Regions from separate parts of the Cupriavidus sp. FW216-B1 genome, predicted to be linked through region 2. Evidence: predicted binding sites of a transcription regulator. Region 2 holds the regulator's gene; the other holds the start of a gene.
What was found. Region 2 encodes FliA, which starts transcription of late flagellar genes. Its sites were predicted from a motif close to CTAAAGTTTNNNNNNNNNNNGCCGNTA; they were not measured.

Region 1: a site for FliA is predicted at 2,791-2,817, ahead of flgK (flagellar hook-associated protein FlgK). Genes of this name have one in related genera too.

What each region holds. Positions count from the first base shown of each region.
Region 1 is NZ_JBYTEL010000007.1:8,049-17,682, reverse strand. Features, by position in the region: gene flgL (flagellar hook-associated protein FlgL) at 1-685, opposite strand, end outside; gene flgK (flagellar hook-associated protein FlgK) at 750-2,669, opposite strand; gene flgJ (flagellar assembly peptidoglycan hydrolase FlgJ) at 2,861-3,913, opposite strand; gene AC3WXD_RS16620 (flagellar basal body P-ring protein FlgI) at 3,915-5,063, opposite strand; gene flgH (flagellar basal body L-ring protein FlgH) at 5,063-5,746, opposite strand; gene flgG (flagellar basal-body rod protein FlgG) at 5,743-6,528, opposite strand; gene flgF (flagellar basal-body rod protein FlgF) at 6,581-7,324, opposite strand; gene flgE (flagellar hook protein FlgE) at 7,377-8,642, opposite strand; gene flgD (flagellar hook assembly protein FlgD) at 8,687-9,346, opposite strand; gene flgC (flagellar basal body rod protein FlgC) at 9,369-9,634, opposite strand, start outside.
Region 2 is NZ_JBYTEL010000035.1:20,066-29,699, reverse strand. Features, by position in the region: gene flhF (flagellar biosynthesis GTPase FlhF) at 1-1,972, shown strand, start outside; gene AC3WXD_RS33805 (MinD/ParA family ATP-binding protein) at 1,976-2,803, shown strand; gene AC3WXD_RS33800 (RNA polymerase sigma factor FliA) at 2,847-3,563, shown strand; gene AC3WXD_RS33795 (flagellar protein FlhE) at 3,560-4,000, shown strand; gene hpaH (2-oxo-hept-4-ene-1,7-dioate hydratase) at 4,145-4,948, opposite strand; gene AC3WXD_RS33785 (5-carboxymethyl-2-hydroxymuconate Delta-isomerase) at 4,989-5,381, opposite strand; gene hpaD (3,4-dihydroxyphenylacetate 2,3-dioxygenase) at 5,392-6,315, opposite strand; gene hpaE (5-carboxymethyl-2-hydroxymuconate semialdehyde dehydrogenase) at 6,421-7,881, opposite strand; gene AC3WXD_RS33770 (fumarylacetoacetate hydrolase family protein) at 7,899-8,669, opposite strand; gene AC3WXD_RS33765 (fumarylacetoacetate hydrolase family protein) at 8,671-9,336, opposite strand; gene hpaR (homoprotocatechuate degradation operon regulator HpaR) at 9,599-9,634, shown strand, end outside.

The DNA of each region.
Region 1 (9,634 bases), on a different contig from region 2:
TGGCGAAGTTGATCGACAGCTTCTTGCCGTAGTCGGCGTTGGTCGGGTCGGTGACGGAGACCGCGCTGAACGTGGCCGTGCCGGTGTTGCCGGCGGGTGCGGAGGCCACGTAGGTCGCGGTGTTCTGCACGCTCATGAAGATGGAGTAGCCGTTGTCGTTGGTCGGCATCTGGCGCGCCACGTCGACCTGCAGCAGTTGCTGGCCGGTGTCGCCGCCGTACTGCACGGCGCCGCTGGCCTTCTTGGAAAACGGCGGCGTGGCGGACTGGTAGCCGGCGAACAGGAACTGGCCGTTGCCGTCGTCGGCGTTGGCCAGGCCCACCAGCTGGTTGTACGCATCCTGCAGCGACGATGCCATCGAGGCGCGGTCGGCGTCGCTCATGGTGCCGTTGCCGGCCTGCACCACCAGGGTCTGGATGTTCTGGATGACCGTGGTCACGCTGTTGAGGGAGTTCAGCTCCATCGACAGGTTGGTGTTGGCCTGCTTGCGCGAGGTGGCGTACTGGTTGTTGATGGCGCTGGACTGCGAGACGATCAGCGCGCGCGTGGCGCCGACCGGATCGTCCGACGGCGTGAGGATGCGGCTGCCGGTGCCGAGCTGCTGCTGCACATGCATCAGGGCGCTCTGCTGGCTGTTCATCGAGGCCAGGCCGAGCTGATAGAGCGTGGAGCTTGCGATGCGCATGTCTGTTCCTTTCTGTGTCCGGGTCGTCGGTGCGATTGGCGGGCGATCTCGATCGGGCGGGCGATCAGCGGCCGATACCGATGATGGTATCGAACAGGTTGGTGGCGGTCTGGATGACCTTGGCGTTGGCCTGATAGAGCTGCTGGAAGCGCAGCATCGAGACCGTTTCCTCATCCATGTTCACGCCGGACACGCTCTGCTGCGCGTTGTTGACCTGGGTGGTCACGCTGTCCTGCGAGGTCGAGGCGATCTGCACCGACTTGGCGCGGCTGCCGACGTCGTTGACGAGCTGGGCGAAGGCGTCGTTGTAGCTGGACACGCCGCCGATGGTCTTGGTGCTCTGCAGCTTGGCCAGCGCCAGCGCGTTGCCGTTGTCGGACACGCCGCTGAGGTTGGGCGCCAGCGTGAAGGTGTCGCCGGCCTTGGGCGCGCCGTCGAAGCTGACGGTGATGCCGTTGAACGAGAACTCGGTGGCGGTGCCGTTGGTCGTCGGGCCGGTGGTCGGCGTGACCGGGTTGCCGGCGGCGTCGGTGAAGACGTAGCCGGTGCCGTTGTAGGTGGCCGTGATGGTGCTGGCCGGCAGGGCGAAGCCCTGGGCGACGCTGCCGACCTTGACGGTGCCGGTGCCGGTGTTGGTGGTGCCGTTGCTGGTGCGCAGCGGGCCCCCGGCGGCGATCTTGGCCGGGTCGGTGATGGCCATGTCCATGGCCGCGGCGGCGTTGCGGGTCGGCTGGATCTGGAACGAGTCGTTGGTGCCCATCGAGGTGGCGGCCGGGATGGTCACGTCCACGCCGTCGGCCGACAGCGTCAGCGGATAGGTGGCGGTAGCGCCGGCCTGGGTGGCCACGACCTTGCTGTCGGAGGCGCGCACCAGGTTGTAGTTGGTGCCGTCGAAGCGCAGCGTGTAGTCGCTGGTGGTGAGCTGGGACGTATCGCTGATCGCCGCCGTGATGCCCGAGGTGCCGGTGTTGGTGCTCTTGGCGATGACCCCGGGCGTGCCCAGCTTGAACAGGTCGCCGCCGATCTGGCCGGTCAGGTCCACGCCCAGCTTGTGCTGGTCGTTGAAGGTCTGCGCCAGCGTGACCGACAGGCGGCCGATGGCGTTCTGCGCCGGGTCCAGGGTCTCGCTGCGGAATTGCAGCAGGCCGCCGAGCGAGCCGCCCTTGAGCGCGCTTTCGTCCATCTGGTACACGTTGCCGTTGGACTGGGTGAACGCGACGGTGGTGCGCGAGGGGTCGTCCGACGACTGCACGGCCTTGAGGTCGTACGAGGTGGAGCCCATCACCAGCGGCTGGCCGTTGCCGACGTAGACGTTGAACACGCCGTCCTGCGGCACCACCTTGACGCCGACGATCTGGGTCAGTTGCTGGACCAGCTGGTCGCGCTGGTCGAGCAGGTCGTTGGGCGGCTGGCCGGCGCCGGCGGCGGTGGCCTGCGTGATCTGGGTGTTGAGCTTGGCGATCTGCTGCGAGTAGGCGTTGACCTGCGTCACCTGGCTCTGGATCTGGGTGTTGACGCCGTCGCGCAGCTGCTGGAAGTAGGCGTTGGAGGCGCGCATCTGGCCCACCAGCGACTGCCCGGCGTTGAGCATGTTCTGGCGCGCGGCGGGGTCGGCCGGCGTGTCGGACACGCCCTGCACGGCGGCGAAGAAGTTCTGCATCAGCGGCGCCAGGCCGCCCTTCTGGTCGGCCAGCAGGTTGTCGATCTGGCTGATCTGGTCGGAGTAGGTCGAGAGCTGGGCGCTCGAGCTCAGGGCGCCGCGCAGCTGGTTGGTCAGGAACTCGTCATAGACGCGCACCACCGAGGTGGTGTTGGAGCCCTGGCCGAAGAAGCCGGCGCTGGTGTACTGGCCGCCGGCCGAGGCGATGATGGTGTTCTGGCGCGTGTAGCCGGGCGTGGCGGCGTTGCTGAGGTTGTGGCCAACCGTGGTCAGCGCGTTCTGCGCCGTGTTCAGGCCCGAAAGTCCGATGTTGAAGAGAGACATGCTCTAGCTCCGCGTCTGGTGGCTGCCGCGCGCCTGACGGGACGATCCGCGCACCGTGGCCGCCAGGGCGCTTCGGTGCCGGTTCGCCGCTGCCTGGATCCACGGCGGTGAATGGTGTAGGTAACGGCAGAAGTACGAAAAGACTTTAGGGGCGGCGGCGGATTTTCCTGCCGGCAGACCGGCAGGCCGCCTCAGACCGGCACCTTGCGCATGATCCGCACGAGTTTCTCCCCGTAGGCGGGATCGGTGGCGTAGCCGGCCCGCTGCAGGCCGCGCGCGGCCTCGTCGGCGCTGCCCGCGGCCAGCACCTCGGCATAGCGCGGGTTGTTGCTCAGCAGGCGGCCGTAGTCGGCGAACGCTTCGTCGTAGGAGCCGTAGGCGCGGAAGCGCGCGCGCACCTTCTGCGGCTGGCCGTCGACGTATTCGGTGGTGGTGATCTCCGCGACCGGCCCCTTCCAGCCGGCGCCGGCCTTGACGCCGAACACGTTGAAGGTGGTGCTGCCGTCCGGGTGGGCGATCTCGCGCCGGCCCCAGCCGGATTCGAGCGCGGCCTGGCCGAGGATCAGCTTGGCGGGCACGCCGGTGGCGCGCGCGGCCGACATCGCCGGCCCCGCCATGCGCGAGACGAAGGCGCTGATGTGGGCCGGCGTGTCTTCCGGCAGCGCCGCGCCGTTGCCCTGCCAGGCGCCGGCGTCCTGGGCCTGGCCCTGGTACTGGCGCAGGCCGGCGGTGGGGTTCCAGTTCGCGCCGGGCACCACGCTGCCCAGGCGCGGCGTATTTCCGTCGCCGCCGCCGTCGCCGTTACGCATGTCGAGCGCGCCGGCCAGGCCGGGCGCGGCGTCGTCCATGCCGGACTGCATCAGGGCCTGCTTCGCGGCCGAGGCGCCGGCGGTGCCGGCCAGTTCCGGCGGCACCGCGGCGCCGCTGGCGCGCGCGAGCTGGCGCACCATGACGTCGGCCAGGCCGATGCCGCGCGTGGACATCTGCTGCGAGAGCTGCTGGTCCATCATCGACATGTAGAGCTTGGTCTGCTCGTTGTCGAACAGGCCATCCTGCGGCGTGGCGTCGCGCATGCTCTTGAGCACCATCTGCGTAAACACCGCCTCGAACTGGCGCGCCGCGGTGCGCAGCGTCTCGGGGGTGGCGCCGGTGCGGGCGCTTTGCTTGAGGCCTTCGAAGCCCTGGGTGTCCAGGGCGAAGCGCTGCGAGAGTTCGGCCTGCGCGGCCATGCGGCTGGCGGACATGTCAGATGATCTCGAGGTCGGCGCGCAGCGCGCCGGCGGCGCGCATGGCTTCCAGGATGGTCTGCAGGTCGGCCGGCGTGGCGCCCAGCGCGTTGAGGCCCTTGACCACCGCGGACAGCGAGGCGCCGGCCCGCACCATCTGCAGCGAGCCGCCCTGCTGCTTCATGTCGATCTGCGAGACCGGCGCGACCACGGTCTGGCCGCCGCTGAACGGCGCCGGCTGGCTGATCACCGGCTGGGTGTTGATCACCACCGAGAGATTGCCGTGCGCGACGGCGCAGTCGTCCACGGTGACGGCCTGGTTCATCACGATCGAGCCGGTGCGGGCGTTGAGGATGACCTTGGCCGCGGCCTTGGCGCGCGTGACCTCGATGTTCTCGATGCGAGCCATGAAGCCCACCCGCGCCGACGGCGCCTGCGGCGTGCGCACCTGCACCACGCGCCCGTCCAGCGCGCTGGCCACGCCGCCGCCCATGTTGCGGTTGATGGCGTCGACCACGCGCTCGGCGGTGCCGTAGTCGGTCTCGCGCAGCTCCAGGTTGAGCAGGCCGCCTTCGGGCTGGAAGGCCGGCACGGCGCGCTCGACGATGCCGCCGTTGGCGATGCGGCCCACCGCGAGCTGGTTGACCTGCACCCGGCTGCCGTTGGCCGACGCGCCCGCGCCGCCCACCAGCATGTTGCCCTGGGCGATGGCGTAGACCTGGCCGTCGGCGCCCTTGAGGGGCGTCATCAGCAGCGTGCCGCCGCGCAGGCTCTTGGCATTGCCCATCGACGACACCACCACGTCGAGCTGGGTGCCGGGCTGCGCGAACGGCGGCAGCGTGGCGGTCACCATCACCGCGGCCACGTTCTTGAGCTGCATGTTCTTGCCGGCCGGCAGCGTGATGCCGAGCTGCGAGAGCATGTTGGTCAGGCTCTGCGTGGTGAACGGCGTCTGCGTGGTCTGGTCGCCGGTGTTGTCCAGGCCGACCACCAGGCCGTAGCCCACCAGCGGGTTGTCCCGCACGCCCTGAAAGGTGGCGAGGTTCTTGAGCCGCTCCGCCTGCGCCGCGCCTGCCAGCAGGCCCAGCGTCAGCGCGAGGAAAAGAGCGCGGACGAAGCGGCGGCGCAAGACGGGGAACGAAGACGGGAACATGATGCGGTCAGCCATCAGTACGGTGAGACGTTGAGGAAGAAACGCTGCAGCCAGCCCATGTTCTGCGTTTCGTCGATGTAGCCCTTGGCGGTGTACTCGATGCGCGCGTCCGCCACCTGGGTGGACGGCACCGCGTTGTCGCCGGTGATCGTGCGCGGATTGACCACGCCGGAGAAGCGGATGAACTCCGCGCCCTGGTTGATGGCCATCTGCTTCTCGCCGGACACCACCAGGTTGCCGTTGGGCAGCACTTCCAGCACGGTCACGGTGATGGTGCCGTTGAAGGTGTTGGCGGCGGTGGCGCCGCCGCTGGCCTTCAGGCCGTTGGCGCCGCTCATGCTGGCGTTCTGGCTGCTGCTGAACAGGCCGCCGAGCGCCTTGGGCACGGCGTCGAACGTCAGCGCGCTGTTGGAGGTGCGCGTGGCGTTGGTGCCCGAGTTCTTGCTGGCGTTGACGTTCTCGCTGATCACGATGGTGAGGATGTCGCCCACGTTGCGCGGCCGGCGATCCTCGAACAACGGATTGCCCGCATACGAGCCCTGGAAGATCGATCCGCTCGACGGCCCCACCGAGCGCGGTTCGGCGCGCGCGGTGGTGGGAAGCTGGACCAGCGGCTCGCGCGGCATCATCGCGCAGCCGGTCGCGAGGCAGCACAGGGCGAGCGCGCCCAGGCGGATCAGCGAGGCCATCATGTTCATCCGAGCTGGGTAAGGCGCTGCAGCATCTGGTCGGAGGTCTGCACCGCCTTGCTGTTGATCTCGTAGGCGCGCTGGGTCTGGATCATGCTGACCAGTTCCTCGACCACGTTCACGTTGGACGCTTCCACGTAGTTCTGCTGCAGCGTGCCGGCGCCGTTCAGGCCGGGCACGGTGGCGTTGGGCGCGCCCGAGGCGTCGGTCTGCACGTACAGGTTCTCGCCCAGGCTTTCGAGGCCGGCCGGGTTGGGGAAGGTCGCGAGCTGGATCTGGCCGACCTGCACGTTGGCGCTCGAGCCCGGCTGCGTGACCGAGACGGTGCCGTCGCGCCCCACGGTCAGCGAGGTGTAGTTGGGCGGCAGCGTGATGGCGGGCTGGATGACGAAGCCGCTGGAGGTCACGAGCTGGCCGTTCTGGTCGGTCTGGAACGAGCCGTCGCGCGTGTAGGCGGTGGTGCCGTCGGGCATCGTGACCTGGAAGAAGCCCTGGCCGATGATGGCCACGTCCTTGCTGTTGCCGGTCTGCTGCGGATTGCCCTGGGTGTGGATGCGCTCGGTGGCCACGGGGCGCACGCCGGTGCCCAACTGCAGGCCCGAGGGCAGGTTGGTCTGGTCCGACGACAGCGCGCCCGGCTGGCGCACGGTCTGGTACATCAGTTCCTCGAACACCGCGCGGCTGCGCTTGAAGCCGTTGGTCGACACGTTGGCCAGGTTGTTCGAGATCACGTCCATCTGCGTCTGCTGCGCATCGAGGCCGGTCTTGGCAATCCAGAGTGAGCGGATCATGTTTGTCCTTGCATGGCCGCCGCTGGGCGCGGCGGCGCGTCAGATCGTGAAATCAGTTGGTCGAGAGCAGCTGGTTGGCGCGCTGGTCGTTGGTGTCCGCGCCCTGGATCATCTTCATCTGCATCTCGAAGCGGCGCGCGTTGGCGATCATGTCGACCATCGCTTCCACCGGGTTGACGTTGCTGCCTTCCAGCGCGCCGGTCAGCACGCGCACGTTGCCGTCCTGCTGCAGCGGCTGCGCGCCGGGGCGCAGGCGGAACAGGCCGTCGTCGCCGCGCGCGATCGAGTCCGGCGGCGGGTTGACCAGCCGCAGCCGGCCGATCTGCGCCAGGCCCTGGGCGGTGTCGCCGGGGCCGCGCACGGTGATGGTGCCGTCGCTGCCGATCGTGACCTCGGCCGAGGGCGGCACCGCGATCGGGCCGCCGTCGCCCATCACCGGCAGGCCGGTGCTGGTCTGCAACTGGCCGTCGGGCGACACCTGCAGCGAGCCCGCGCGGGTGTAGGCCTCGCTGCCGTCCGGCGCCTGCACGGTCAGCCAGCCGTTGCCCTGCAGCGCCACGTCCAGCGGACGCTCGGTGTAGGTCAGCGGGCCGGCCTTCATGTCGGCGCCCGGCGTCGAGGCCAGCGTGAACGCGCGGGTCGGCGAGGCGTTGCTCACCACCGGCACCGCGCGGAACATGTTGACCTGCGCGCGGAAGCCCGGCGTCGAGGCGTTGGCCAGGTTGTTGGACACCGCGGCCTGCTGGTCGAGCGTCTGCTTGGCCCCCGACAGGGCGGTGTAGATCATGCGGTCCATGGCGTTTCCTCAGCGCCGGCCTGCGCGGCCGGCGACATGCTCTGCTGCTCGGTTACAGGTTCACCAGGGTCTGCATGACCGTGTCCTGCGCCTTGATGGTCTGCGCGTTGGCCTGGTAGTTGCGCTGCGCCACGATCAGGTTCACGAGCTGGCCCGACAGGTCCACGTTGGAGTCTTCCACCGCGTTGGACTTGAGCGTGCCCGAGGCGCCGCCGGCGGCGGCGACCACGGCCGGGCCCGACGAGCCGGTTTCCGACCACACGTTGTTGCCTTCCGGCTTGAGGCCCTGCGTGTTGGCGAAGTTGGCCAGCACGACCTGGCCCAGGGCCTGGGTCTTCTGGTTCGAGTAGCTGCCGAGGATGGTGCCGTCCGGCTGCACGGCGAAGCCCAGCAGGCTGCCCGCGGCGTAGCCGTCCTGCACCGGCGGCTTGGTGTCGTTGTCGCCGGCGAACTGCGTGGTGCCGGTCAGGTTCATCGCCACCGTCATCGCGGCGGCGCCGTTGGAGGCGGGCAGCGCGATATTGGTGGTGGCGCCGGCCGCCGGCACCACCAGGTTGCCGTTCGGGCCGAACTGCAGCGTGCTCGTGCTGACGATGTTGCCCGCCGCGTCGGTCAGGTTCATGGTCCAGTCGGTGCCGCCGGCATTCGGCGCGGGCAGCGCGCCGGCGCCCGGGGTGCCGGTCGAGAAGTAGGCGGTCAGCTGGCGGGCGTTGCCCAGCGAGTCATAGACCGTCACGCCGGTGCTGTAGTTGAACATGTCGCTGGTCGGCAGCGCCGCCGGCACCGGGGGCGGTCCCGGCAGCGGGCCGGTGCTGGCGAACGGCGTGACGGGAACCTTGCTGCCGGAGTCGAGGTTGAACGACATGGCCAGCGACGTGGTCGCGCGCGCGGCCATCGTGGTGTTCGGGATCACCAGCGGCTGCGGCTGCACGGCGCCGCCGCCGGTCGTGCCGGCCGGGTAGCCGGTCAGCGCCAGGCCTTGCGCGTTGGTGATGCTGCCGTCCGGCTGGCGCTGGAACTGGCCGTTGCGCGAGTAGAACACCGACCCCGTGGAGTCGGTCATGCGAAAGAAGCCGTTGCCGTTGGTGATGGCCACGTCGAGCGCGCTGCCGCTAGATTCGATATTGCCCTGGTTGAACGACTGCACCACCGAATTCACCGTCACGCCCAGGCCGATCTTGGTGCCGGCGTACACGTCGGCGAACTGCGCGGTCGACTGCTTGTAGCCGACCGTGTTGGCGTTGGCGATGTTGTTGCCGATGACGTCCAGGTTGGATGCGGCGGCGTTGATGCCGCTTACCCCTTGACCGAAACCCATGATGTTCCCCTAATGAACTGGTTAGCTGACGAATCGCAGATAAATCAAAGAATGCGGCGCACGTCGTCGACCGACGCCGTGCGGCCATTGCCGATGTCCACCAGCACGCCGGTGGAGTCACCGCTGATGCTGCCCACCTTGCCGTAGACCAGCGCGACCGGCGAGACGTCCTTGCCATCGGCGGTGGCCGCGACCTTGAAGGTGTAGTCACCGTCCGGCACCGCCACGCCGGCATCGTTCTTGCCGTCCCAGGTGATGTCATGCACGCCCGCGACCTGGCCCTTCATGTCGATGGTGCGCACGATGTTGCCGTCCTTGTCGAGCACGTTGACCGTGACCGCGTCGGCCGTGGCCGGCAGGTCCACGCCGATCTGCGTCGGCACGCCGCCCGCCACCGTGGCGGTGTTGCCCGGCACCATCACCGTGTGGCCGATCAGCGACGCCGAATCCATCGCGCGGCTGGCCGCGACCTGCGACAGCAGCGCCTGCAGCGTGTTGTTCATGGTCTGCATGCCGCTCACCTGGCTGATCTGCGCGAGCTGCGAGGTGAGCTGCGAGTTGTCCATCGGGTTGAGCGGGTCCTGATTGTTCATCTGCGTGACCAGCATGGTCAGGAAGTTGTTCTGCAGGTCGGCGGCGCTGGCGCTGCTGCCTTGCAGGGCATTGTTGATGCCCTGGGTGCTGGTGTCGACGGTGGTAGTCATTGCGGGTCCTGGTTTCTGGGCGTCACTGACCGAGGGTCAGCGTCTTGAGCATCATGGTCTTGGCGGTGTTCAGCACTTCGACGTTGGCCTGGTAGGAACGCGAGGCCGAGATCATGTTGACCATCTCCTCCACCGGGTTGACGTTGGGCATCGTGACGTAGCCGTCGGCATTGGCCAGCGGGTGCGTCGGGTTGTGAACCATGCGCGGCGGCGACGGGTCCTCCATCACGCCCTCGACCTGCACGCCGCCCACGTCGCTCTGGCCCGGGGTCGGCGCCAGGCCGAAGA
Region 2 (9,634 bases):
GGCGCTGGTCGGCCCCACCGGCGTGGGCAAGACCACCACCACCGCCAAGCTGGCCGCGCGCTTCGTGCTCAAGCACGGCCCGGAACGGCTCGCGCTGCTGACCACCGACACCTTCCGCATCGGCGCGCACGAGCAGCTGCGCATCTACGGCGACATCCTCGGCGTGCCGGTGCACGCGGTCAAGGACGCCTCCGACCTGCGCTTCGCGCTGGCCGCGCTCAGCGAGAAGCACCTGGTCATCATCGACACCGTCGGCATGAGCCAGCGCGACCGCAGCCTGTCCGAGCAGATCGCCATGCTGGGCGGCGTGCAGGCCCCGGTGCAGCGCATCCTGCTGCTCAACGGCGCCAGCCACGGCGACACGCTCAACGAAGTGGTGCACGCCTACCGCCACGACACCTCGCCCGACGGCGGCATCGACGGCTGCATCGTCAGCAAGCTCGACGAAGCCACGCACCTGGGCTCGGTGCTCGACGTGGTGATCCGCCACCGCCTGCCGGTCTACTACGCCTCCACCGGCCAGCGCGTGCCCGAGCACCTGGAGCTGGCCAGCGGCACCGCCCTGGTCGAGCGCGCCTTCCAGACCCCGCGCCGCGGCTCCGTGTTCGCCGAGGCCGAAGCCGCGCGCCGCGCCTTGCCCGCGCGCGGCGAAGGCGCCGCCGCCACCGGCGCCGACGGCATGCTGCGCTCGCTGACCGACAGCGCCAACGCCGTGAGCGACTGCGTCGACCAGCTCGACGGCGGCAACTACGGTTTCGACCTGGTGCGCACGCTCTGGCAGCAGCGCGCGGACAGCGCGCCCTCGGCGCGGCTGATGGCGCAGCACGTGCGCGAGTCCGTCTGCCGCGATCTGGTGCGCCAGTGCGACCGCTTCGTGCTCGCGCTGAGCGCCGTGGTGGCCGCGCCCGCGGCCGGCCGCCGCGCCGCGCGCCCGTGGCTGCACACGCTGTGGCTGGCCGACCGCGACGGCCTGCCGCTGGCCGCCGCCGTGGCGCCCGGCGGGCGCACCGCGCCGGTGCTGCAGGCCACGCAAGGCGGCTGGGAGACCGACGCGGTCAACCTGGCCGCCACCATCGCCGCCACGCGCACCGTCGTCAACGTGCTCGACGCTATGCCGGCGCCGGCCATGCTGGCGCGCTGGCAGACCGCGGGCGAGCGCTGGCTCACCGCCACCCGCAGGACCACGCGCGTGGTCAGCGGCGGCGCCGCGCTGAAGGTCGACGCGCTGGCCGACACGCTGACCTTCCACGCCGTCGAGGAAATGGAATACCGCGGCCGCGCCGCCGCGCAGTGGGTCGCGCAGGCGCCGGTGCGCGTGCTGGAAAGCCAGGTGCGCGGCGCGCGCGGCGCCGAGGGCGGCATCGAAGCCGGCCTGCTGGTCTCGCGCGTGGTCGATCTCGACAACGGCCAGACCCTGGCCGTGCAGTACCTGCTGTGCGATCCCGCGCTGCTCGGCGAGGGCGCGCAGCTGGCGCGCTGGGCGCGCTGGGCCGAAGACGGCGAGGCACAGCTGCGCACGCTCGGCCATGCGCTCGACCACCTGAGCCAGGGCGAGCGCCAGGACGGCGCCGGCGATGCCGCCCAGGCCGAGGGCCAGGCCTGCGCGCGCCTGCTGGCCCTGCAGATGGCCATCGCCTCGCTGCGCCTGGAGCAGGCCGGCGACACCGAGGCCGCCGCCTTCCTCGCGCGCCTGTCGGCGCGCGCGCCGGCGCGCCAGACCCCGAACGCCGCGGTGCTGGTCGAAGGCATGGGCCGCCTGCTGGCGCTGCTGGACGTGCTGGAGAACTACCCCGCGCGCAACGGCCGCGCCGCCGTCCGCGATGCGGCGCCCGCTGTTTCAGCCGCTGTTTCTGCCACTGTCTCCACCGCCGCTTCCACCGCCATTTCCACCGTCGCTTCCGCCACGGAGGCGGACGCCTTTACCGACAGCAGCCGCATGTTCAAGGCACTGGCGCAGGTGCAGGGAGAGTAAGACGTGAATTCTCTCGCCCTCGACCAGGCCGAAAGCCTGCGGCGCATGCTGGCGCCGCGCGTCACGCGCCGCATCGCGGTGGTGGCGAGCGACGCCGGCGCCGGCGCCACCACGGTCGCGCTCGGCCTGGCCAACGCGCTCGCCATGCAGGGCGAGCGCGTGCTGCTGATCGACGAAGACCGCACCGGCGCGCGCGCCACGCGGCTGTCCGGGGCGGCGCCCGCCGACACGCTGGACGCGGTGCTGGGCGGCGCCGCCACGCTCGAGGCCGCGCTCGGCCAGCGTCCCGCCGGCGCCATCGGCGTGCTGCCCGCCAGCGCCCAGGCCGGCGGCGACCTGCAACTGCTCAACGGCTACCGCACCGTGCTCAGCGATGCGCGCGGCGACGCCGATGGCGCGCTGTCGCCGATGGCCGCCGCGGCCCACAACCTGATCGTGGTGCTGCGCGCGGAGCCGGCCTCGATCAAGGCCGCCTACGCCTGCATCAAGCAGCTCAACCATCTCTACGCCTGCCGCCGCTTCCACCTGGTGGTCAACGCCGCGCCCAGCGACGCGGCCGCCACCGCGGTGCTCGGCAACCTGGCGCGCACCGCCAGCCAGTACCTCGGCGTGGACGCGCGCGCGGCGGGCAGCCTGCCGCTCGACCCGCTGGTCGCGCGCAGCGCGGCGCTGGGCCGCTGCGTGGTCGAAGCCTTCGCGGCCGCGCCGGCCACGGCCGCCCTGCGCCGCCTGGCCACCGGCGTCGCCGCCTGGCCGTCGCCCGCGGCGGCGGAAAACCGTTCAACCCCTCCGGCCACGCCCCTGGCGCCGCCGGCCACGGCCCTGGCCTGAACGCCGGGCCTGCAAGCAAGCTAGGACTCACGAGAATTCCACCATGTACACGATTCAGGGAAAGCTCGAACAGACGGATACGGTGACCGCGCATGCGTCGCTGGTGCGTCGCATCGCCTTGCAACTCGCCGCCAAGCTGCCCGCCAGCGTCCAGCTCGACGACCTGATCCAGGCCGGCATGATCGGCCTGCTCGATGCCGCCAAGCGCTACGAAGATACCCACGGCGCGCGCTTCGAGACCTACGCCAGCCAGCGCATCCGCGGCGCCATGCTCGACGAGGTGCGCGCCAACGACTGGCAGTCGCGCAGCCTGCGCCAGTTCACGCGGCGCATCGAGCGTACCGTGCGCGGCCTCGAGCAGACGCTCGGCCGCACGCCGCTGGACTCCGAGGTGGCGCAGGAGCTGGAGCTGCCGCTGGAGGAATACCAGACCCTGCTCAACGAGGTCTACGGCTGCCAGTTGCTGCACTATGAAGACTTCGAGCGCTCCGGCGAGGAAGATTTCCTGGACCGCCACCTGAGCGTCAGCGACGACGGCAACCCGCTCACCGTGCTGATGGAAAGCGGCATGCGCGAAGCGCTGATCCGCGCCATCGAGCGCCTGCCCGAGCGCGAGAAGCTGGTGCTGTCGCTGTGCTACGACCAGGAGCTCAACCTGCGCGAGATCGGCGCCGTGCTCGACGTCACCGAATCGCGCGTGTGCCAGATCCGCAGCCAAGCCATCACGCGCCTGCGCTCCCAACTGCGCGGCCTGCTATGACCCTGCCGCTGCGCTGGTCCCGCTGTCTCGCCGTGGCGGCGCTGGCCGCCTGCGGCGGCCACGGCTGGGCCGGCCCAGCCGGGCAGACGCTGCACTCGTGGTCCGCTTCCGTGAGCGGCCCCGCGCTGTACGGCAAGGGCCTGCGCACCGTCTCCGCGCCCATCACGCCCACCGGCTACCTGCCGCAGGCCGAAGGCGCGATCACCACGGTGCGCTGGCGCTACGCCTTCAACCGCACGCCGCCGCACGACCTGCAGGCCTACCTGTGCAACGCGCAGCGCTGCGTGCTGCTGTCCGGCGCCGAAGGGCTGACCGATGCGTTCGGCGGCGACGATGCCGCCAACGGTTTCGTCTTTGCGTTCCAGGTGCCGGGCAGGGGCGCGCTGACGCCGGTCCTGCAAGGGCAGTCGGGGCAGGTGGTGGTGGGATACCGGTAGGCGTCGGCGGTCCCTTCTCCGGCGGTTCCTTCTCTTCACGGCGCGCTGGCCGCCGGTGCCGCGCAGCACGGGCTGGTCTGTGCATGGCCGATCTGCAGGCATTGCCTGAACGGGTTCGGCGGGACGTTCATAGATCTCCGGGGTTCAGGCGAAGCGGCAGGAAATGCTGCCGAGCCGGTCGTAGTCGGCATGGAAGGTGTCGCCGGGCGCCGCCGCCACCGGGCGGGTGAAGGAGCCGCCCAGGATCACCTGGCCGGCCTCCAGCGTGACGTCGTAGGGTGCCAGCTTGTTGGCCAGCCAGGCCACGCCCCTGGCCGGGTGGTTGAGCACCGCCGCGGAAACCCCGGATTCCTCGATCACGCCGTTGCGGTAGAGGATCGCCGGCACGCGGCGCAGGTCGATCTCGTCCGGCCGCACGGCGCGCCCGCCCATGACCACCCCGGCGTTGGCGGCGTTGTCGGAGATGGTGTCGACGACCTTGCGCGTGGCTTTGGTCTCCGGGTCCACCTGCTCGATGCGCGCGTCGATGATCTCCAGCGCCGGGATCACCCATTCGGTGGCGTCGAGCACGTCGAACAGGCTGACGCCGGGCCCGCGCAGCGGCTTGCCGAGGATGAACGCCAGCTCCACTTCGACGCGCGGCACGATGAAGCGCGCGCACGGAATGTCGCCGCCTTCGTCGAAGAACATGTCGTCGAGCAGCGCGCCGTAGTCCGGCTCCGCGATGTTCGACGAGACCTGCATGGCGCGCGAGGTCAGGCCGATCTTGTGGCCCTTGAGCATGCGGCCGCCGGCGATCTTCTGCGCCACCCAGGCGCGCTGGATGGCGTAGGCGTCCTCGATGGCCAGGGCCGGGTAGTCGAGGGAAAACTGCCGCACCTGCCGGCGCGAGCGCTCGGCGGCGTCGAGGCGGGTGGCGGCTTCCTGGATTAGGGTGGAGTCGAGCATGGGGATATCTCTCGGCGGGGGTTGACCGCGGCGGCTGGCGTCAGCCCGCCTGGCCCTTGAGGAAGGCGTGGACGTTGTTCTGCTTGAAGTTGAGCTCCGCATCCAGCTCGCTCATCTCGAAAGACAACGCCAGCGGGCGCCGCGCCTGCAGTTCGGCGAAGTGCGCCTTGATTACCGCGAACAGTGCGTCGGCGACCTGCCGGCGGGTTGCCAGGTCGCGCCCGGCGCCCACCTTCAGGCTCATGTGGACGAAGGCGTAGTCGTGCCGGCCGTCGGCCATGCGCCAGGTGTCGATGCGCACGGCGCGGCTGCGGATGCCGCCGAGCGGGAAGATTCCGCTCGCGCCGAGACAGGCATGGACCTGCTCGAACAGGCCGGGCAGGTCGGCCTCGGCTTCGATGTTGTGGGTGTACTCGGCGATGAAGTGCGGCATGGCGGCTTCCTCAGAGGCGGCTGGCGCAAGGGTTGCCGGCGCCGGCCCAGGCCTGCGCGGCGGGTATCGCCGCGCCGTCCTGCGGGGTGACCGGGAGCACGGCGTTGGTCTGCCCGGTGCCGGAGGAACCGAAGTAGGGCGTCACCACCTCCGCCTTGCCGTCATAGGCGGACCAGCCGAGCGCGCCCAGCAGCATGGCGGTGTCGTGCATGAAGCCTTCGCCGTGGCCCTTGGCGGCGTACTCGGGCAGCATGTCGCAGAAGGCCCGCCACTCGCCTCGCTGCCACATCGCCAGCACCTGATGGTCGAGGGTCTCGAGGAACGGGGTCCAGATGCGGTCGGCGAACGACGGCGCCTGGCCGTTCTGGGCGAAACGGTGGGACAGCGAGCCGCTGGCCAGGAAGGCCACGGTGCCGTCGTAGTGTTCCTCGACCGCCTTGCGCATGGCCCAGCCCAGGCGCGCGCTGTCGTTGAGATAGTGCACCGTGCACATCGCCGAGACCGAGATCACCTTGAAGTGCTGGTCCTGGTTCATGTAGCGCATCGGCACGAGCGTGCCGTACTCGGGCGCGAGCGTGGTGGCGTCGTGGGCCAGCACGTCCACGTCCATGGCCCTGCAACCATCGGCGAGGATGCGCCCGAGTTCGGGGTTGCCCGGGAAGCCGTACTCCATGTTGGCGATGAAGTGCGGCAGTTCGTTGCTGGTGTACAGCCCTTCGAAGCGCGGCGCGCAATTGACGTGGTAGCCGGCATTGACGAGCCAGTGGGTGTCGAACACCACGATGGTGTCCACCCCCAGCTCGCGGCAGCGGCGGCCGATCTCCTTGTGGCCGTCGATGGCGGCCTGGCGGCTGCCGTGGCGAGGGCCAGGGAGTTCCGAGAGGTACAGCGAAGGAACGTGAGTGGTCTTGGCAGCTAGAGCGAGTTTGCCCATGTCGAGTCTCCTGGTGAGGGGCGCCGTGCCCGTTTCTTGTCCTTGTCGATGTCACGCCGGCGGTTGCGGCGGCCTCGGACGGCCGCTCTGTCGTCTGGCCACGCCTCACACGCCCCAGCGGGGAATGTGATGGCTGCCCATGGAAATGCACACGTTCTTGACCTCGGCGAAGACCTCGAAGCTGTACTGGCCGCCCTCGCGCCCGGTGCCCGAGCCCTTCACGCCGCCGAACGGCTGGCGCAGGTCGCGCACGTTCTGGCTGTTGATGAAGACCATGCCGGCCTCGATGCCGCGCGCCAGGCGATGGGCTTTGCCGATGTCCTGGGTCCAGATGTAGGAGGCCAGGCCGTACTCGGTGTCGTTGGCCAGGCGCAGCGCCTCGGCCTCGTCCTTGAACTTCATCAGGCAGACCACCGGGCCGAAGATCTCTTCGCGGGCGATGCGCATGCGGTTGTCCACATCGGCGAATACCGTCGGTTGGATGAACTGCCCGCGAGACAAGTGCGCCGGCAGGTTGGCCGGGCGCTCCAGGCCGCCGGCGAGCAGGCGCGCGCCTTCCTCGATGCCGATGCGGATGTAGCCGGTGACCTTGTCGTGGTGGGCCTGGGTGATCATCGAGCCGACCTGGGTCTTCGGGTCCTGCGGGTCGCCGACGATCAGGCGCCGGGCGCGGGCGGCGAACGCCTCGACGAAGCGTTCATAGACCGTCTCCTGGATGAATATGCGGCTGCCGGCGGTGCAGCGCTCGCCGTTCAGCGAGAAGATGGTGAACAGCGCGGCGTCGAGCGCGCGGTCGAGGTCGGCGTCGTCGAAGACCAGCACCGGCGACTTGCCGCCCAGCTCCATCGAATACTTCTTCAGCCCGGCCGCCTGCATGATCTTGCGTCCGGTGGCGGTGCCGCCGGTGAAGGAGATGGCGCGCACGTCCGGGTGGCGGACCAGGGCCTCGCCGGCGGTGGCGCCATAGCCCTGCACCACGTTGAGCACGCCTGGCGGAATGCCGGCTTCGAGGGCCAGGCGGCCCAGCTCGTTGGCGGTCAAGGGCGAGAGTTCGCTCATCTTCAGCACCGCGGTGTTGCCCAGCGCGAGGCACGGCGCGGTCTTCCAGGTGGCGGTCATGAACGGCACGTTCCACGGCGATACCAGCCCGCACACGCCCACCGGCTGGTACAGGGTGTAGTTGAGCATCTGGTCGTCCACCGGGTAGCTGTGGCCGTCCATGCGCGTGCAGACCTCGGCGAAGAACTCGAAGTTGTGCGAGGCGCGGGGGATCAGCACGTTCCTGGTCTGGTGGATTGGCAGGCCGGTGTCGAGGGTTTCCAGCTCGGCCAGCCTGGGCACGTTGCGGTCGATCAGCTCGCCCAGCTTGCGCATCAGCTTCGCGCGTTCGCGCGCCGGGGTGCCGGCCCATTTCGGGAAGGCTGCCCTGGCCGCGGCGACGGCCAGGGCGATTTCCTCGGCGCCGCCGCTGGCGACCTCGGCGATGACTTCGGTGGTGGCCGGGTTGACGGTTTCGAAGACGGTCCTGCTTTCGACCTCGCGGCCGTTGATCCAGTGCCTGATCATGGTTCTGCCTCCGCTTGTTACGGGCGGGCGCGGTTCGCGAAGAACTCGGCCTCGCTGACGATTCGGTTGGCCAGGCGGCCGACGCCTTCCACTTCCACCACCACTTCGTTGCCCGGGACCACGTCGGCCAGGCCTTCCGGCGTGCCGGTGGCGATCATGTCGCCCGGCTGCAGGGTCATGAAGCTGGAGAAATATTCGACCAGGAAGGGGATGTCGAAGATCATGTCCGCGGTGGTGCCTTCCTGCTTCAGCTCGCCGTCGATCCAGGTGCGCAGCGTCAGCCTCGACGGGTCGGGCACCTCGTCGGGCGTGACGATCCAGGGGCCGACCGGGGTGGTGGCATCGCGGTTCTTCACGCGCAGGTTGGGCCGGTAGTAGTTCTCCAGGTAGTCGCGGATCGCGTAGTCGTTGCACACCGTGTAGCCGGCCAGGAAGGCGAGGGCGTCGTCGCGCCCGACGTTGCGCGCCGTCCTGCCGATCACCGCCACCAGTTCGCACTCATAGTGCATGTAGGCCACGTTGTCCGGGCGCCAGGTGACCTGGTTGTGGCCGGTGTAGGCGCCGCGCGACTTGATGAACGCCAGCGGCTCGGTGGGTGCCTTGAAGGCCAGCTCGGCGGCGTGGTCGGCATAGTTCAGGCCGAGGGCGAACATGCTGCCGCTGGCCGGCGGCAGCCATTCCACCTGGCGTTCGCCGAGCAGGCGGCCATCGGCCAGGCGCACGGCGTTGCCAGCCTCCACCGTGACGGCGTGCATTGCTCCCTGGTAGCGGATGCGTGCGTGTTTCATCTCAGACCGCCTCCGCCACGATGCGATTGCGCAGGCGGCCGAGGCCCTCGATCTCCACCACCACTTCGTCGCCCGGCTGCACGTCGACGCGGCCTTCGGGGGTGCCGGTGATCAGCACGTCGCCGGCATGCAGGGTCATGAATTCGCTGATCTCGGCGATCAAGCGGGGAATTCCGCGCACGAGGTTGGCGCTGCTATTTTCCTGGCGCAGCTCGCCGTTGACCAGCAGGCGGATCGGCAGCGCGTGCGGGTCGGCGATCTCGTCGCGGCCGATCACCTCGGTGCCCAGCGCGCAGAAGCCGTCGCGGCATTTGGCCTTGACCGCCGGGCGGTAATAACTGTCTTCCGGCAGGCTGAACTCGTTGACGATCACGTAGCCGGCCACGTAGTCCATGGCCTGTTCCTCACCGACGCGGCTGGCGTCGCGGGCAAGCACCACGCCCAGCGCCGGGCCAGGCTGCAGGCGTTCGGTGCCGGCGGGGAAGATCACCGCCTGACCGTCGCCGTTGCGCGTATTGGGTGTCTTGATGAACAGCACCGGCTTGACCGGCGGCTTCTGGTAGGGCGGCTGCTGGAATTCCTCCAGCCGGCCGCGCAACAGGCCCTGGTAGTTCAGCGCGACGCCGAACAGGGTGCCCGTTGCGGCTTCGCTGACAGCGCGGCGCATGGCTTCGTTCTCCTGGTTCCATCGGGATTGCCGTCGGGCGCCCCGATTTCATTAACATGTTATGTTTATAGTTAAGATATTAACTATAGTCAAGCAGTTGCTCAAGAGGATCCCCCAGTAGCGACATCTCGCCCAAAATCATTGTCAGAAGCCAGACGGATGAATCGGTGCCGCGGTGATATGCATGCGATAGCGGGAGCGGGTTTGCCGGCAGGAACCAGGATGGTTAAAATCTTATCCAATTCCAGTCGAGCATCCCCGCATGTCCAGTCCGCGCCCGTCCCTGACCCTCACGCTG